DNA from 3 places in the Streptomyces sp. NPDC017448 genome. Region 2 is predicted to be linked to each of the others. Evidence: riboswitches for the same ligand, from Rfam matches in the RefSeq annotation. Region 2 holds a riboswitch; each other region holds the start of a gene.

Region 1 (4,819 bases), on a different contig from region 2:
CCCGTCCGACGCCGTGCATCCGCAGCCCGAAGGCGATGTTGGCGCCGACGTCCCGGTGCGGGAAGAGCTGGTGGTCCTGGAACATCAGGCCGAGGCCGCGCCGGTGCACCGGGACGCCCGCCTGGTCCCGGCCGTCCAGCAGGACCCGCCCGCCGTCCATCGGCTGGAGCCCGGCGACGGCCCGGAGCAGGGTGGACTTCCCGCTGCCGCTGGGGCCGAGCAGGCAGACGATCCGGTGGTCGGCGACCTCCAGGTCCACCGCGTCCAGCGCCGTCCGCTTCCCGAACCGTACGGTGGCATCCCGCAGACTCAGCATGTCGTTCAGAACTCCCCTGATCGGTCGGTGCGAATGCGCTCCAGGAGCAGCAGCGACACCGCGCACACCAGCATGAGGATCGTGCTCAGGGCCATCGCCTGCCCGTAGTTCAGCTCTCCCGACCGGCCGAGCAGCCGGGCCACGGCGACCGGCAGGGTCGGGGTGTCGGGCCGTGCGATGAAGACCGTCGCGCCGAACTCCCCGAGGGAGACGGCGAAGGCGAAGCCCGCCGCGACCAGCACCGCCCGCCGCACCAGCGGCAGATCGACCTCCCGCCAGGCCCGCAGCGGCGATGCCCCGAGCACGGCGGCGGCCTCCCGCAGCCGCTCGTCGACCGCGCGCAGCACCGGCAGCATCGTCCGTACGACGAAGGGGACGCCGACCAGCGCCTGCGCCAGGGGGACCAGGATCCAGGAGGTCCGCAGGTCGAGCGGCGGCTCGTCCAGGGTGATCAGGAAGCCGAAGCCCACGGTGACGGCGGAGACCCCGAGCGGCAGCATCAGCAGCGCGTCGAAGCCCCGGACCAGCCGCCCGGCCCGCCGGGTCAGGGCCGCCGCCGCGAGCCCGCCGACGACGAGGGCGATCAGCGTCGCGACGAGCGCGTACCGCAGGGAGTTGCCGACGGCCTCCAGCGGCGGCACCAGGAAGGTGGAGGAGGCGCCGGACCCGGCGGACCCGAGGGTCCGGTAGTAGCCGAGGCCGTAACCGTCCGCTCCGCCGGCTCCCTCGAAGGAACGCTCCACCAGCACGCCGAGCGGCAGCAGGATCAGCAGCAGCGCGGTGAGCAGGACGCCGCCGAGCAGCGCCCACTGCCCCGCGCCGCGCGGCCGGCGGGAGGTCCGGGCCGGGTCGACCAGCTTCAGCGCCCGTTCCCGGCGGCGCACGGTCGCGGCGTGCACGGCGAGGATCGCGCCGACCGCGGTGAACTGCACCAGGGTCAGCACGGCGGCGGTCGGCAGGTCCAGCAGCTGGGCGGTCTGCCGGTAGACCTCCACCTCCAGGGTGGAGTACGCCGGTCCGCCGAGGATCTGCACGACGCCGAAGGAGGTGAAGGTGAAGAGGAAGACCATCAGCGCGGCGGCGGCGACGGCCGGGGCGAGCGCGGGCAGCGTCACCCGGCGGAACGCGGCGAACCGTCCGGCCCCCAGCACCCGGGCGGCCTCCTCCTGGCGCGGATCGAGCTGGGACCACAGGCCGCCGACCGTGCGGACGACGACGGCGTAGTTGAAGAAGACGTGGGCCAGCAGGATCGCCCACACCGTGGTGTCGAGGCGGACGCCCCCCAGCTCGTCGAGGAGCCCGCCCCGCCCCAGCACCGCCAGGAACGCGGTGCCGACGACGACGGTCGGCAGCACGAACGGCACGGTGACGACGGCCCGCAGCACCTGTTTGCCGGGGAAGGCGAAGCGGGCGAAGACGTACGCCCCGGGCAGGGCGATCAGGAGGGTGAGCGCGGTCGAGGCGAGGGCCTGCCAGGTGGTGAACCAGAGGACGTCGAGGATGTCCGGGCGGCCCAGCACCTCGCCGATCCGCCCGAACCGCCAGCCGTCGTCCGTCGTGAGCCCGCGGCCGACGATCGCGGCCACGGGGTAGGCGAAGAAGACCGCGAAGAAGGCGACGGGCACGGCCATCAGGCCCAGTCGCAGCGCGGCCCCGCGCCGTCCGGCCCCGCGCGCGGGCGGCGCGGGCCGGGCGGTCCGCTTCCCGGGCTCTACTTCAGGACCAGCGACTGCCACGACTGGATCCACTGCTCACGGTGGGCGGTGATCTTCTCGGGCGCCACGGTGGGCGGCGTCTCGACCCGCTCGCCGAACTTCGTGAACAGCTCCGGCAGCTTCGCGTCCTCGACGACCGGGTTCACGAACATGTTCAGCGGCATGTCCTCCTGGAAGGTCTTGCTGATCAGGAAGTCCAGCAGCGCCTTGCCGCCCACCTCGTTCTTCGCCCCGGTCAGCAGCCCGGCGTACTCGGTCTGCCGGAAGCAGGTGCCGGTGGCGACCCCGGTGGGGGCCTCCTCGGGCTGCGGGTCGGCGTAGAGCACCTCGACGGGCGGGCTGGAGGCGTAGGAGACGACGAGCGGCCGGTCGGCGCCGGTCTTCTTGCCGCCGGCGGAGCCGGAGAACTCCTCGTTGTACGCCTGCTCCCAGCCGTCGACGACCTTGACGCCGTTGGCCTTGAGCTTCTTCCAGTACGCCTCGTAGCCGTCCTCGCCCTGGGAGGCGACGGTGCCGAGGAGGAAGCCGAGACCGGGCGAGGAACTGGCCGCGTTCTCGGTGACGAGGAGGTTCTTGTACGCGGGCTTCAGCAGGTCCTCGAAGGTCTTCGGCGGCGCGAGCTTCTTGTCGGCGAAGTACTTCTTGTCGTAGTTGACGCAGATGTCGCCGGTGTCGACGGGGGTGACGCGGTGCTTCGCGTCCTGCTGGGTGTCCTGGGCGACCCGGTCCAGGCCCTCGGCCTCGTACGGGGTGAACAGGCCGTTGTCGAGGGCGCGGGAGAGCAGGGTGTTGTCGACGCCGAAGAAGACGTCGCCGCGCGGGGAGCCCTTGGTCAGGATCTCCTGGTTGAGCGCGGCTCCGGCGTCGCCGCTCTTGAGGGTCTTGACCCGGTAGCCGGTCTCCTCCGTGAACGCCTTCAGCACGCCCTCCGAGACGTTGAAGGAGTCGTGGCTGACCAGGGTCACGGTCTTGGAGCCGCTGCCCTTGGACGCCCCGGGGCCCGCCGAGCCGTCGTCGCCGCCGCAGCCGGCGAGCACGGTGACGCCGAGCGCCGCGGCGAGCGCGGTCGCCGCGTACTTCGTGGTGGTGGTCATGTGGTTCCTCCTGGGGGTGACCAGGAAGAGACGCGGCCCTGCCCGCTCCCGGGCGAACCGGAGGCGGGCAGGGCGCAACAGCTTGAGTACTGTCCGAACTTCCTACCCGGAATGACCCGGGCGAGGTTCAGAGGGTCTGCGGCCGACCTGTCCTCGGTGCCGCACTCTCAGCGCTGTGGCGCTCCCCTGTCGGAATATGAAGTTGGTTCCGGCCCAGGCTACACGGACGGTTTCCGACCGGTCCGGGAGGCCGCGTGGGGCCACGGGCCTCCGCTCTCGGCCGGGCCCCGGCGCGGTCCCTCGCCTCAGCGCTCGGAGGCCGCGAGCTGCCCGCAGGCCCCGTCGATCTCCTGGCCGCGGGTGTCCCGGACGGTGACGGGCACGCCGTGGGCCGCGATGGCCTCGACGAACGCCTTCTCGTCCTCGGGCCGCGAGGCGGTCCACTTGGAGCCCGGCGTGGGGTTCAGCGGGATCAGGTTGACGTGGACCCGCTTGCCCTTGAGCAGCCTGCCGAGCAGGTCGCCGCGCCACGCCTGGTCGTTGATGTCCCGGATCAGGGCGTACTCGATGGAGATCCGGCGGCCGGACTTCTCCGCGTACTCCCAGGCGGCGTCCAGGACCTCGCGGACCTTCCACCGGGTGTTGACGGGGACGAGGGTGTCGCGCAGCTCGTCGTCCGGGGCGTGCAGCGAGACGGCGAGGCGGCACTTGAAGCCCTCGTCGGCGAAGCGCAGCATGGCCGGGACGAGGCCCACGGTGGAGACGGTGATGCCGCGCTGCGACAGACCGAGGCCGTCCGGCTCCGGGTCGGTGAGCCGGCGGATCGCGCCGACCACGCGCTTGTAGTTGGCGAGCGGCTCGCCCATGCCCATGAAGACGATGTTGGACAGCCGCGCCGGGCCGCCGGGCACCTCGCCGTCGCGCAGGGCGCGCATGCCGTCCACGATCTGGTGCACGATCTCGGCGGTCGACAGGTTGCGGTCGAGGCCGGCCTGGCCGGTGGCGCAGAACGGGCAGTTCATGCCGCAGCCGGCCTGCGAGGAGATGCACATGGTGACGCGGTCCGGGTAGCGCATCAGGACGGACTCGACCAGCGTCCCGTCGTGCAGCTTCCACAGGGTCTTGCGGGTGGTGTCGTCGTCGCAGCTGATGTGCCGGACCACCGACATCAGCTCGGGGAAGAGCGCCTCGGCCAGCTTCTCGCGCGACCCGGCGGGGACGTTGGTCCACTGGGCGGGGTCGTGCGCGTACCGCGAGAAGTAGTGCTGCGAGAGCTGCTGGGCGCGGAAGGGCTTCTCACCGGTCGCGGCGACCGCTTCCTTGCGCTCGGCGGGCGTGAGGTCGGCGAGGTGCCGCGGGGGCTTCTTGGCTCCGCGGGGCGCGACGAAAGTGAGTTCTCCGGGCTTAGGCATGGTTCATCCAGTGTCGCAGACATACGAGTGAGGGCCCGACGCCCTGTGGACGACGGACCCTCACTCGTGGAACGTGCAGGTGGGAAGGGGTACCGGGGTGCGTGGGGAGTCAGGCGGAGCCCACGAACAGCACCAGCAGCAGCCAGAAGACCGGGGCGGTCGGCAGGAGCGAGTCGAGCCGGTCCATGATCCCGCCGTGGCCCGGGAGCAGGGTGCCCATGTCCTTGATCCCGAGGTCCCGCTTGATCATGGATTCGCCCAGGTCGCCGAGGGTGGCACTGG
Region 2 (4,819 bases):
CGCGGGCCGGGGCGGCAAGTGCCGCGCCCGGCCCGGGGACGCTCCGGACGGACCGGAGCGGTGGATCAGACGGCCTGCGGAGCCAGCTTCGGGTTGGCGCCGTACTGGTTCGCCTCGTGCTTGCCCTCCGAAGCGAGGAAGACGAGCAGGATGATGCCGCCGACCAGCGGGACGAACGAGATCAGGAACCACCAGCCCGAGCGACCGGTGTCGTGCAGACGCCGCACCATCACCGCGAGCGACGGAATGACCGTCGCGACCAGGTAGATCATGTACGGGATGGTGGTCTCTATCGCGAATCCGACAGCCGCGAGGACGATCGCCACGACCATGTGGATCAAGGTGAACATCCAGTACTCCTTGCGGCGCGCACGTCCGCTGAAGCCTGCGTAGTTCTTGAGTACGGCCAGGTACCAGTTCACTGTGTTTCCCTCCCCGAAGCCCCCCGTGCGAGGGCTCCCCTTTTCAGCCAAGCAAGCCGGAAAGTAAGCCACAGATAAGGACTGGGTCAAGCTGCATTGACGCAGGAGGGGAACGTACATCCACCTGCCACACGACTGTGTCCATACTGTCGCCCAATAAGGCGTTCAACCCCCGCAAATACCTTCGGAATGGCCGAGGTTGGCCAATCCACGCAGAACGCCCTACGGGCCTTGCCACCACGGCCGGTTCAGGGCTCCGCGCCGGGTGCTTCCGCCTCCGGCCGCTCAGCCGCGGCGAGGGCCACCTCGACCGGGCAGTCCGGCCCGGGACGGGCCGTGCGGCCGCGGGCGGTGGGTGCCGGCTCCCGGTCGCCGGCCGCGTGGGTATCCGTTGGGTGACCCGCGTCGGCGGGCTGTTCACTGACGGCATGACGCATCCCGCCCGTGTGCATCGGACCACCGTCGCCGCCGATCACCCGTACGTCCTGGAGCGGGCGTTCAACACCTTCGACGCCGACGTCGTCGACCGGCTGTACGAGGCCGACGCGCTGTTCGTCCCCCGGCCCGGCCGCCCCCGGACCGGCCCCGACCGGATACCGGCCCACCGGGACTTCCTCGCCCTGCCCGTACCGATCCGGGTCTCCCCGCGCCACACCTACGTCTCCGGCGATCTGGCGCTCCTGATCGTCGACTGGGCCGTGGAGGGCCGGGCGGCGCACGGCCAACAGGTCCGGATCGCGGGCACGGCCACCGACGTCGCCCGCCGGGGCTCCGACGGGTTCTGGCGCTACGTCATCGACAACCCGTTCGGCACGGCGCAGCCGCCCGGCCCGGAGCAGGCCCGACCACCGTCCGGTCCAGGCGGCGGCCGGTCCGTCCCGGCGACCGGGACGGACCGGCCGCCGGGCGGCTCAGTCGGCGATCGGCAGGTAGACCCGGTTGCCGGCGGCGGCGAACTCCTTCGACTTCGCCGCCATGCCCTCCTCGATCTCCTGCTGCGAACCGCCGTGCTGCCGCCGGATGTCCTGGGAGATCTTCATCGAGCAGAACTTCGGTCCGCACATCGAGCAGAAGTGCGCCGTCTTCGCCGGTTCGGCGGGCAGCGTCTCGTCGTGGTACTCCCGGGCCGTCTCCGGATCGAGGGCCAGGTTGAACTGGTCCTCCCAGCGGAATTCGAACCGTGCGTCGGAGAGGGCGTCGTCCCACTCCTGGGCACCCGGGTGCCCCTTGGCCAGGTCGGCCGCGTGGGCGGCGATCTTGTAGGTGATGACGCCGGTCTTCACGTCGTCCCGGTTCGGCAGCCCCAGGTGCTCCTTGGGCGTGACGTAGCAGAGCATCGCCGTACCCCACCAGGCGATCATCGCGGCGCCGATACCGGAGGTGATGTGGTCGTAGGCGGGCGCCACGTCCGTGGTCAGCGGGCCCAGCGTGTAGAACGGAGCCTCCTCGCAGATCTCCTGCTGGAGGTCGATGTTCTCCTTGATCTTGTGCATCGGGACGTGCCCGGGGCCCTCGATCATGGTCTGGACGCCGAACCGCTTGGCCACCGTGTTCAGCTCGCCCAGGGTGCGCAGCTCGGCGAACTGCGCCTCGTCGTTGGCGTCCGCGATCGAGCCGGGGCGCAGTCCGTCACCGAGCGAGTAGGTGACGTCGTACGTCGCGAGGATCTCGCAGAGCTCCTCGAAGTGCTCGTAGAGGAACGACTCCTTGTGGTGCGCGAGGCACCAGGCCGCCATGATCGAACCGCCGCGCGAGACGATCCCGGTCTTGCGACGGGCCGTCAGCGGGACGTACGGCAGGCGCACTCCGGCGTGCACCGTCATGTAGTCCACGCCCTGTTCGGCCTGTTCGATGACGGTGTCCTTGTAGATCTCCCACGTCAGCTCCTCGGCCCGGCCGTCCACCTTCTCCAGGGCCTGGTAGAGCGGGACCGTGCCGATCGGCACGGGGGAGTTGCGCAGCACCCACTCGCGGGTGGTGTGGATGTTGCGTCCGGTGGACAGGTCCATGACCGTGTCGGCGCCCCACTTCGTCGCCCAGGTCATCTTGTCCACCTCCTCCTCGATGGAGGAGGTGACGGCCGAGTTGCCGATGTTGGCGTTGACCTTCACCAGGAACCGCTTGCCGATGATCATCGGCTCGATCTCCGGGTGGTTGACGTTGGCCGGCAGCACCGCCCGGCCCGCCGCGATCTCCTCCCGTACGACCTCCGCCTCGACGTTCTCCCGGATCGCCACGTACTCCATCTCCGGGGTGACCTCCCCCCGCCGGGCGTACGCGAGCTGGGTGACGGGCCGTCCGTCGCGGCTGCGGCGCGGCTGGCGCGGGCGGCCCGGGAAGACGGCGTCGAGGTTGCGCAGCCCGCCCCGCGGCGAGGTGTGCTTGAGCCCGTCGTCCTCGGGGCGGACGGGCCGTCCCGCATACTCCTCGGTGTCGCCGCGGGCGATGATCCAGTTCTCCCGCAGAGGCGTGAGGCCGCGGCGGACATCGGTGTCGACGGCGGGGTCGGTGTACGGCCCCGACGTGTCGTACAGCGTCACGTCCTTGCCGTTGGTGAGGTGCACCTGTCGGACCGGCACCCGGAGGTCCGGGCGCGAGCCCTGGACGTACCCCTTGTGCCAGCCGATGGACTTCCCGGCCTCGTCGTTCTGTTTCGAGGCAGGCGTGCGTGCGTCCGATGTGGTCATGAGACCTACTCCCTACGCCGGCATTACCCGGTAACAGGTTCGGCGGTCGGCGCAGCGTTTCCCGTACGTGCGGACGTACGGCGGTCAGCGCCCTCTCAGCCCGGTGCTCCGAGCTCCCGCGTGTGCAAAGGTGCCTCCACGCTAGCGTCCTTTCCGGCGTGCTGACCAGAGGGCCCCCGCGTTCTTGCGATGATCGCCCCGTGACCTCTCCCCCGAGCGACTCCGCTTCCCAGCCGCCCCAGGGCCACTCCCACGGCCACACGCACAGCCACGGCCCGGCCGCTCCCGTCTCCCGGCATCTGCGCAAGGTCATCGCCGCCGTGGTGATCCCGTTCGCCACGGCGGTCGTCATCGGCCTGATCGCCCTCTGGCCCGGCGGCGCGCCCGACCACGAACGCACCGGCGTCGGTTTCGACCGGCAGACCCAGGACGGGAAGGTCGTCCAGGTCGTCAAGGTCGACTGCGCCGACGTCAACGCCTCGCAGGTGCCCCCGACCGGCGACACCTCCACGCCCTCGGGGCGGGAGGCCGTCAACGAGCAGGAGGGGGAGTGCGCGAAGGCGACCGTCGAGGTGGCCGGCGGCCCCGACAAGGGCCGCAGGTTCGTCGAGGTGGTCCAGCCGGACGCGCCCCGCCAGCTGAAGGAGGGCCAGGGCGTGGTGGTGGCCTACGCCCCCGACGCACCGCGCGACCTCCAGTACTCCGTGACCGATGTGGACCGGAAGGTTCCCATGGCGCTGCTGGCCGGGATCTTCGCGCTGGCGGTGGTCGTGGTGGGCCGGCTGCGCGGGGTGATGGCGCTGGTGGCGCTGGCCGTGTCGTTCGCCGTGCTGACCCTGTTCATCCTGCCGGCGATCCTGCAGGGTTCGAATCCGCTGGTGGTGGCGGTGATCGGGGCCAGCGCCATCATGCTGGCGGCGCTCTACCTGTGCCACGGCGTGACGGCCCGCACCTCCGTCGCGGTCGTCGGCACCCTGATCTCCCTGCTGCTGATCGGGCTGCTGGGCTCCTTGTTCATCGGCTGGGCGAACCTGAGCGGCAACACCGACGACAACACCGGCCTCATCCACGGCCTCTACCCGGACATCGATATGAGCGGCCTGCTGCTGGCCGGTGTCATCATCGGTTCGCTCGGGGTGCTCGACGATGTGACGGTCACCCAGACCTCCGCGGTCTGGGAACTGCACCAGGCCGACCCCGGAATGGGTTGGAAGGGGCTGTACCGGGCAGGTATCCGGATCGGGAGGGACCACATCGCCTCGGTGGTCAACACCCTGGTGCTGGCGTACGCGGGCGCGGCACTGCCCCTGCTACTGCTCTTCTCCATCGCCCAGAGCAGTATGGGGACGGTGGCCAACAGCGAGCTGGTGGCCGAGGAGATCGTCCGCACTCTGATCGGGTCGATCGGCCTGGTCGCCTCGGTGCCGGTGACCACGGCGCTCGCCGCGCTGGTGGTCTCCGCGGACCGCCCGGGGGCCGGCAGCGCACAGACGGCTACGGCCGCGCCCGTGCGGGCCGGCCGGGGCCGTCGTCGTAAGAAGGGGTGAGGGGGCACCGGGTGCGCCCGGTCACCCGGCGTTCTGCTCCTCGGCGAGGATGCGGCCGAGCGCTTCCTCCAGGTTGCCGTCGAAGTCACCCAGCGTGTGTTCCTGACCCAGCGGCACGAGCTTGTCCGTCCGGTCGAGGAACGCCACCAGCGGTGCCGTTCCC
Region 3 (4,819 bases), on a different contig from region 2:
CATCACGGCCGCGCACCCCAGCTCCATCGCCTGCGCCGCGTCCGAGGCCGTCCCGGCCCCCGCGTCGAGAATCACGGGCACCCCGGCCCGCTCGACGATCAGCTCGAAGTTGTGCGGGTTGCGGATGCCGAGCCCGGAGCCGATGGGGGAGCCCAGCGGCATGATCGCCGCACATCCCACGTCCTCCAGCTTCCGGGCCAGCACCGGATCGTCGTTGGTGTAGGGAAGCACCACGAACCCGTCGTCCACCAGGGCCTCCGCCGCGTCCAGCAGCTCGATCGGATCGGGCAGCAGGGTCCGCTCGTCGGCGATCACCTCCAGCTTCACCCAGTCCGTGCCGAGCGCCTCCCGGGCCAGCCGGGCGGTCAGCACCGCCTCGCCCGCCGTGAAGCAGCCGGCGGTGTTCGGCAGGACCTGGATGGAGAGCCGCTCCAGCACCGAGAGCACCGAACCCCGGACGGTCGGGTCCAGCCGGCGCATCGCGACCGTGGTCAGCTCGGTGCCCGACGCGATCAGCGAACGCTCCAGCACCTCCAGGCTCGGCGCCCCGCCGGTGCCCATGATCAGCCGGGAGCCGAAGGTCGCGGGCCCCAGCGTGAAGACGTCGTCCGACACGGTCAGCCTCCCTGGACGGCGGTCAGGACCTCGACGCGGTCGCCCTCGCCGAGCGGTGTCGCGGCCCACCGGCCGCGCGGGACGACGCTCTCGTTGACGGCGGCGGCGACCCCGGCGGGGGCCCGCGTCAGGGTGGCGACGAGGGCGCCCAGATCCGTTCCGGCGGGAACGGCCCGGACCTCCCCGTTCACGGAGACGGAGACGGCTCCCGGCACGCCAGCTTCGGGCACGCCAGCTCCCGGCACGGCGGCGGCTTCGGGGACGGCCGCGGGGCCGGTCCGGGCAGTGGCGGCTTCCGGTCCTGCGGACTGCTGGGTCATACGGACTGCTCCTGGGGTACGGGGGCGGCGGCGGCCTCGAAGCGGGCGGGGGAGAAGGGGCGGGCCGCCTCGGGCAGCTCGCCGGTGGTGAGCGCGTCGGCCATCGCGTCCCCGGTCACGGCCGTCAGCAGCACGCCGTTGCGGTGGTGGCCGGTGGCGAGCAGCAGACCGGGCAGGGCGGTCGGGCCGAGCAGCGGGGCGTTGTCCGGGGAGGCGGGCCGCAGACCGGCCCGGGTCTCGGTCAGCGGCAGCTCCGTGATCCCCGGCACCAGCTCGTGGGCGTCGCGCAGCAGCTCGTAGACCCCTCCGGCGGTGACCGTGGTGTCCCAGCCCATCTCCTCGCTGGTGGCCCCGACGACCAGCTCGCCGTTCTCCCGCGGTACCAGGTAGAGGTGGCCGCCCCGGACCACGGCGCGCACGGTGCGGCTGAGGAAGGGGGCGTACGCCGGGGGCACGGTGAGCCTCAGGACCTGGCCCTTGACCGGGCGCACCGGCGGTACGAGCTCCGGCGGGAGCCCCGCGAGCCGGCCGCTGAGGCTGCCCGCCGCGAGGACGACCTGGTCGGCCGCGAACTCGGTCCCGTCACCGAGCAGCGCCCCGCCCGCCCGGCCCCCGGCGACGGTGAGCCGCTCGGCGGTCGTCCGGCGGAAGGCGACCCCGGCCCGCTCGCACGCGGTCAGCAGCGCCGCGGCGAGGCGGCGCGGGTCCACCTGGTGGTCGCCGTCGACCCGGAGGCCGCCCCGCACGCCCGGGGCCAGCATCGGCTCCAGGCGTCGGCACTCACGGCCGCTCAGCCAGACCGACTCCAGGCCCGACCGCTCCTGGAGGGCGTGCAGTTCGCGCAGGTGCGCCCGGTCGTCGGAGTCCAGCGCCACGGCGAGCGTGCCGCAGGTCCGGAAGCCGGTGTCCCGGCCGCTCGCCGCCTCCAGCTCCTCGACGAACGCCGGATAGCGGGCGGCGGAGAGGAGGTTGAGGCCGAGCAGCATCTGCTCGCCGTAGTGCAGTTCGGTGACGGCGGCCAGCATGCCCGCCGCGACCCGGGCGGCCCCGCCGCCCGGAGCCGGATCGGCCACGGTCACGGTCAGCCCGCGCTGGGCGGCCCGCCAGGCGGTGACCAGGCCGATGACGCCGCCCCCGACGACGAGGACGTCGGATCCTTTCGGCCCGAGGGCCCCTTCCGGGGCCCCGGGGGTGTTTCCCGAGACGCGCATGGGTGTCCAGCCCCTCCCTTCGCCGGCATGATCCGGATCAGGTTCGTACGGTCGGAGGCCGGCCAGCCTCCCTCTCAGCCCGGTGCGTCCGGGCTCCCGCGAGTGTTCTACCGTGGCCACCCTAAACCCCGCCGCCCGCCGCCCAGTAGGGGAGCAGCCGCCATGGCCCGTTCGCTCGACGGACTCGTCCTCGCGCCCGTCGCCGACCAGGCCCCCGGCCAGGTCGGAACCCGCACCCGGTTCGCGTACCACGAGGAGGACGGCCGGATCTGGGCCGAGTACGCGGGCGGCGACGTCGTCCGCGGCCATCTCGTCGGCACCCGGGACGGGGACGCGCTCGACTTCCGCTACGTCCAGCTCAGGCAGGACGGAACCACCTCCTGCGGACACTGCCTCTCCACCGTCGTCGGCCTTCCCGACGGCCGGGTGCGGCTGGAGGAGCGGTGGGCGTGGGAGTCCCAGGAGGGCGACGGGACCAGCGTGGTGGAGGAGCTGCCTTCCTGACGGGCGGCGTCCCGGCTGCGGCCCGCCCGCGTCCCGGCGCCGCCGCTTCCGGCGGCCCTCCCCCTGACGCTTCGTCAGGTGGTTAGGGTGGACAGGTGAGCGAGCAGCAGACGGAGAAGAGCCCCGCCCGGAACGCCGTGATCGTCGGAGCGGGCATGGCCGGCGTGCAGAGCGCGGTCGCCCTGCGGGAGGCGGGCTTCACCGGGCCCGTCACCCTGATCGGCGCCGAGCCCCACCAGCCCTACGACCGGCCGCCGCTGTCCAAGGCCGTGCTGCTGGGCAAGGCCGAGGACTCCGCGTTCGACGTCGACTTCGAGGCGCTGGGCGTCACCCTGCGCCTCGGCCTGGACGTCACCGCCCTGCGCGCCGCCGACCACGTGCTCGACACCGTCGACGGACCCGTCCCCTACGACGCCCTGATCATCGCGACCGGCGCGGAGCCCGTCGCCCTGCCCGGAGCCGAGGGCGTGCCCGGCGTCCATCTGCTGCGCACGCTCGACGACGCCGCACGGCTGCGGCCCGTCCTGGCGCGGCAGCACGACGTGGTCGTCGTCGGGGCGGGCTGGATCGGCGCGGAGTTCGCCACCGCCGCCCGCGCCGCGGGCTGCGCGGTCACCGTCGTCGAGGCCGCCGCCCGCCCGCTCGCCGGAACCCTGCCCGCCGAGGTGACCGCCCCGATGGCCGCCTGGTACGCCGAGAGCGGCGCCGAACTCCTCACCGGGGCCCGGGTCGACCGCGTCGAGGAGGGGGCCGTGGTCCTCGCGGACGGCCGGGTGCTGCCCGCCGGGGCCGTGGTCGTCGGCATCGGCGCGCGCCCCGCCACCGGCTGGCTGGCCGGCTCCGGCGTCGCGCTCGGCCCGGACGGCTCGGTCACCGCCGACAGCGCGCTGCGCACCTCGCTGCCCGACGTCTACGCGGTCGGGGACTGCGCCTCCTTCCCCTCCGCCCGCTACGGAACCCGCCTGCTGGTCCACCACTGGGACAACGCCCTCCAGGGGCCGCGGACCGCCGCCGCCTCGATCATGGCCGCCGGGACCGGCGCGCCGCTGCCCGTCCACGACCCCGTCCCGTACTTCTGGTCCGAGCAGTTCGGGCGCTTCGTCCAGTACGCCGGCCACCACGCGGACGCCGACACCCTGCTGTGGCGCGGCGACGGCGCGGACGCGGCCTGGTCGGTGTGCTGGCTGCGCGGGGGCGCGCTGGTCGCCGTGCTGGCCGTGGGCCGCCCGCGCGATCTCGCCCAGGGGCGCAGGCTCATCGAGTCGGGGGCCGCCCTCGATCCGGAGAGGGCCGCCGACCCGGCCGTACCCCTGAAGTCCGCCGCCCTCTGAGGGAGTCCGCCCCGCCGGGCGGCCCCGGCCCGCCGCGGCCCCGCCCCCGTACGGTCGGCCCGGCTACCGGCTGTCGGTCCTGGATGGCACGCTTGTCCTCGTGACCGAGATTGACGCAAAGACCGATGCTCTCGTACCTGCCTGGCTCCACCTCCCCGACATCGCCGAGATGCTCGACATCGAGGTGACGCGCGTGCGCCAGCTGGTCAAGGAGGGCCAGCTCATCGCCGTGCGCCGTGGGGAGAACCGGACGCTCCAGGTGCCCGCCGCCTTCATCGACGGCGACAAGGTGGTCAAGGGCCTCTCCGGCACCCTGACCCTCCTGAGGGACGACGGCTTCTCCGACGAAGAGATGCTGGAGTGGCTCTTCACCCCCGACCCGACCCTGCCCGGCACCCCCGCGCAGGCGCTGAGCGAGAATCGCGGGACGGAGGTGAAGCGCCGCGCCCAGGCGCTCGCCGTCTGACCGATCCGACAGGAAGCGGTGCGCGGGCCGTCCGAAGCGGCCCGCGCACCGTCACGACCACGGGGGAGCGCCACCGATGTCCACGACCCGCGAGCAGCTGTCCGACGCCCGGCTCTACCTCTGCACGGACGCCCGCAAGGACCGGGGCGACCTGCCCGCCTTCCTGGACGCGGTGCTCGCCTCCGGCGTCGACATCGTCCAGCTCCGGGACAAGGGCATGGAGGCCGCCGAGGAGCTGGAGCACCTCGCGGTCTTCGCCGACGCCTGCCGCCGGCACGGCAAGCTCCTCGCGGTGAACGACCGCGCCGACGTCGCCCACGCCATCGGCGCCGACGTCCTCCACCTCGGCCAGGGCGACCTGCCCGTCCCCGC

What was found. Region 2 has a riboswitch for thiamine pyrophosphate ahead of thiC (phosphomethylpyrimidine synthase ThiC). Riboswitches for the same ligand answer to the same signal wherever they lie in the genome.
Region 1: linked by a shared signal. The riboswitch ahead of ACH4K1_RS08640 (thiamine ABC transporter substrate binding subunit) and the one ahead of thiC (phosphomethylpyrimidine synthase ThiC) in region 2 are both predicted to bind thiamine pyrophosphate.
Region 3: linked by a shared signal. The riboswitch ahead of thiO (glycine oxidase ThiO) and the one ahead of thiC (phosphomethylpyrimidine synthase ThiC) in region 2 are both predicted to bind thiamine pyrophosphate.

Annotation. Positions count from the first base shown of each region.
Region 1 covers NZ_JBIRLM010000003.1:293,127-297,945, reverse strand. Annotated here, with positions in the region: gene ACH4K1_RS08650 (ABC transporter ATP-binding protein) at 1-316, opposite strand, end outside; gene ACH4K1_RS08645 (ABC transporter permease) at 322-1,947, opposite strand; gene ACH4K1_RS08640 (thiamine ABC transporter substrate binding subunit) at 2,028-3,125, opposite strand; TPP riboswitch at 3,207-3,323, opposite strand; gene rlmN (23S rRNA (adenine(2503)-C(2))-methyltransferase RlmN) at 3,431-4,537, opposite strand; gene ACH4K1_RS08630 (phosphatidate cytidylyltransferase) at 4,647-4,819, opposite strand, start outside.
Region 2 covers NZ_JBIRLM010000006.1:294,580-299,398, reverse strand. Annotated here, with positions in the region: gene ACH4K1_RS13610 (DUF805 domain-containing protein) at 66-422, opposite strand; gene ACH4K1_RS13605 (hypothetical protein) at 671-1,027, opposite strand; partial or broken gene ACH4K1_RS13600 (YybH family protein) at 908-1,150, shown strand; gene thiC (phosphomethylpyrimidine synthase ThiC) at 1,334-3,109, opposite strand; TPP riboswitch at 3,102-3,239, opposite strand; gene ACH4K1_RS13590 (YibE/F family protein) at 3,310-4,656, shown strand; gene ACH4K1_RS13585 (SsgA family sporulation/cell division regulator) at 4,678-4,819, opposite strand, start outside.
Region 3 covers NZ_JBIRLM010000004.1:181,312-186,130, forward strand. Annotated here, with positions in the region: gene ACH4K1_RS09825 (thiazole synthase) at 1-615, opposite strand, end outside; gene thiS (sulfur carrier protein ThiS) at 618-830, opposite strand; gene thiO (glycine oxidase ThiO) at 932-2,146, opposite strand; TPP riboswitch at 2,144-2,256, opposite strand; gene ACH4K1_RS09840 (hypothetical protein) at 2,309-2,650, shown strand; gene ACH4K1_RS09845 (NAD(P)/FAD-dependent oxidoreductase) at 2,746-3,981, shown strand; gene ACH4K1_RS09850 (Rv2175c family DNA-binding protein) at 4,082-4,447, shown strand; gene thiE (thiamine phosphate synthase) at 4,524-4,819, shown strand, end outside.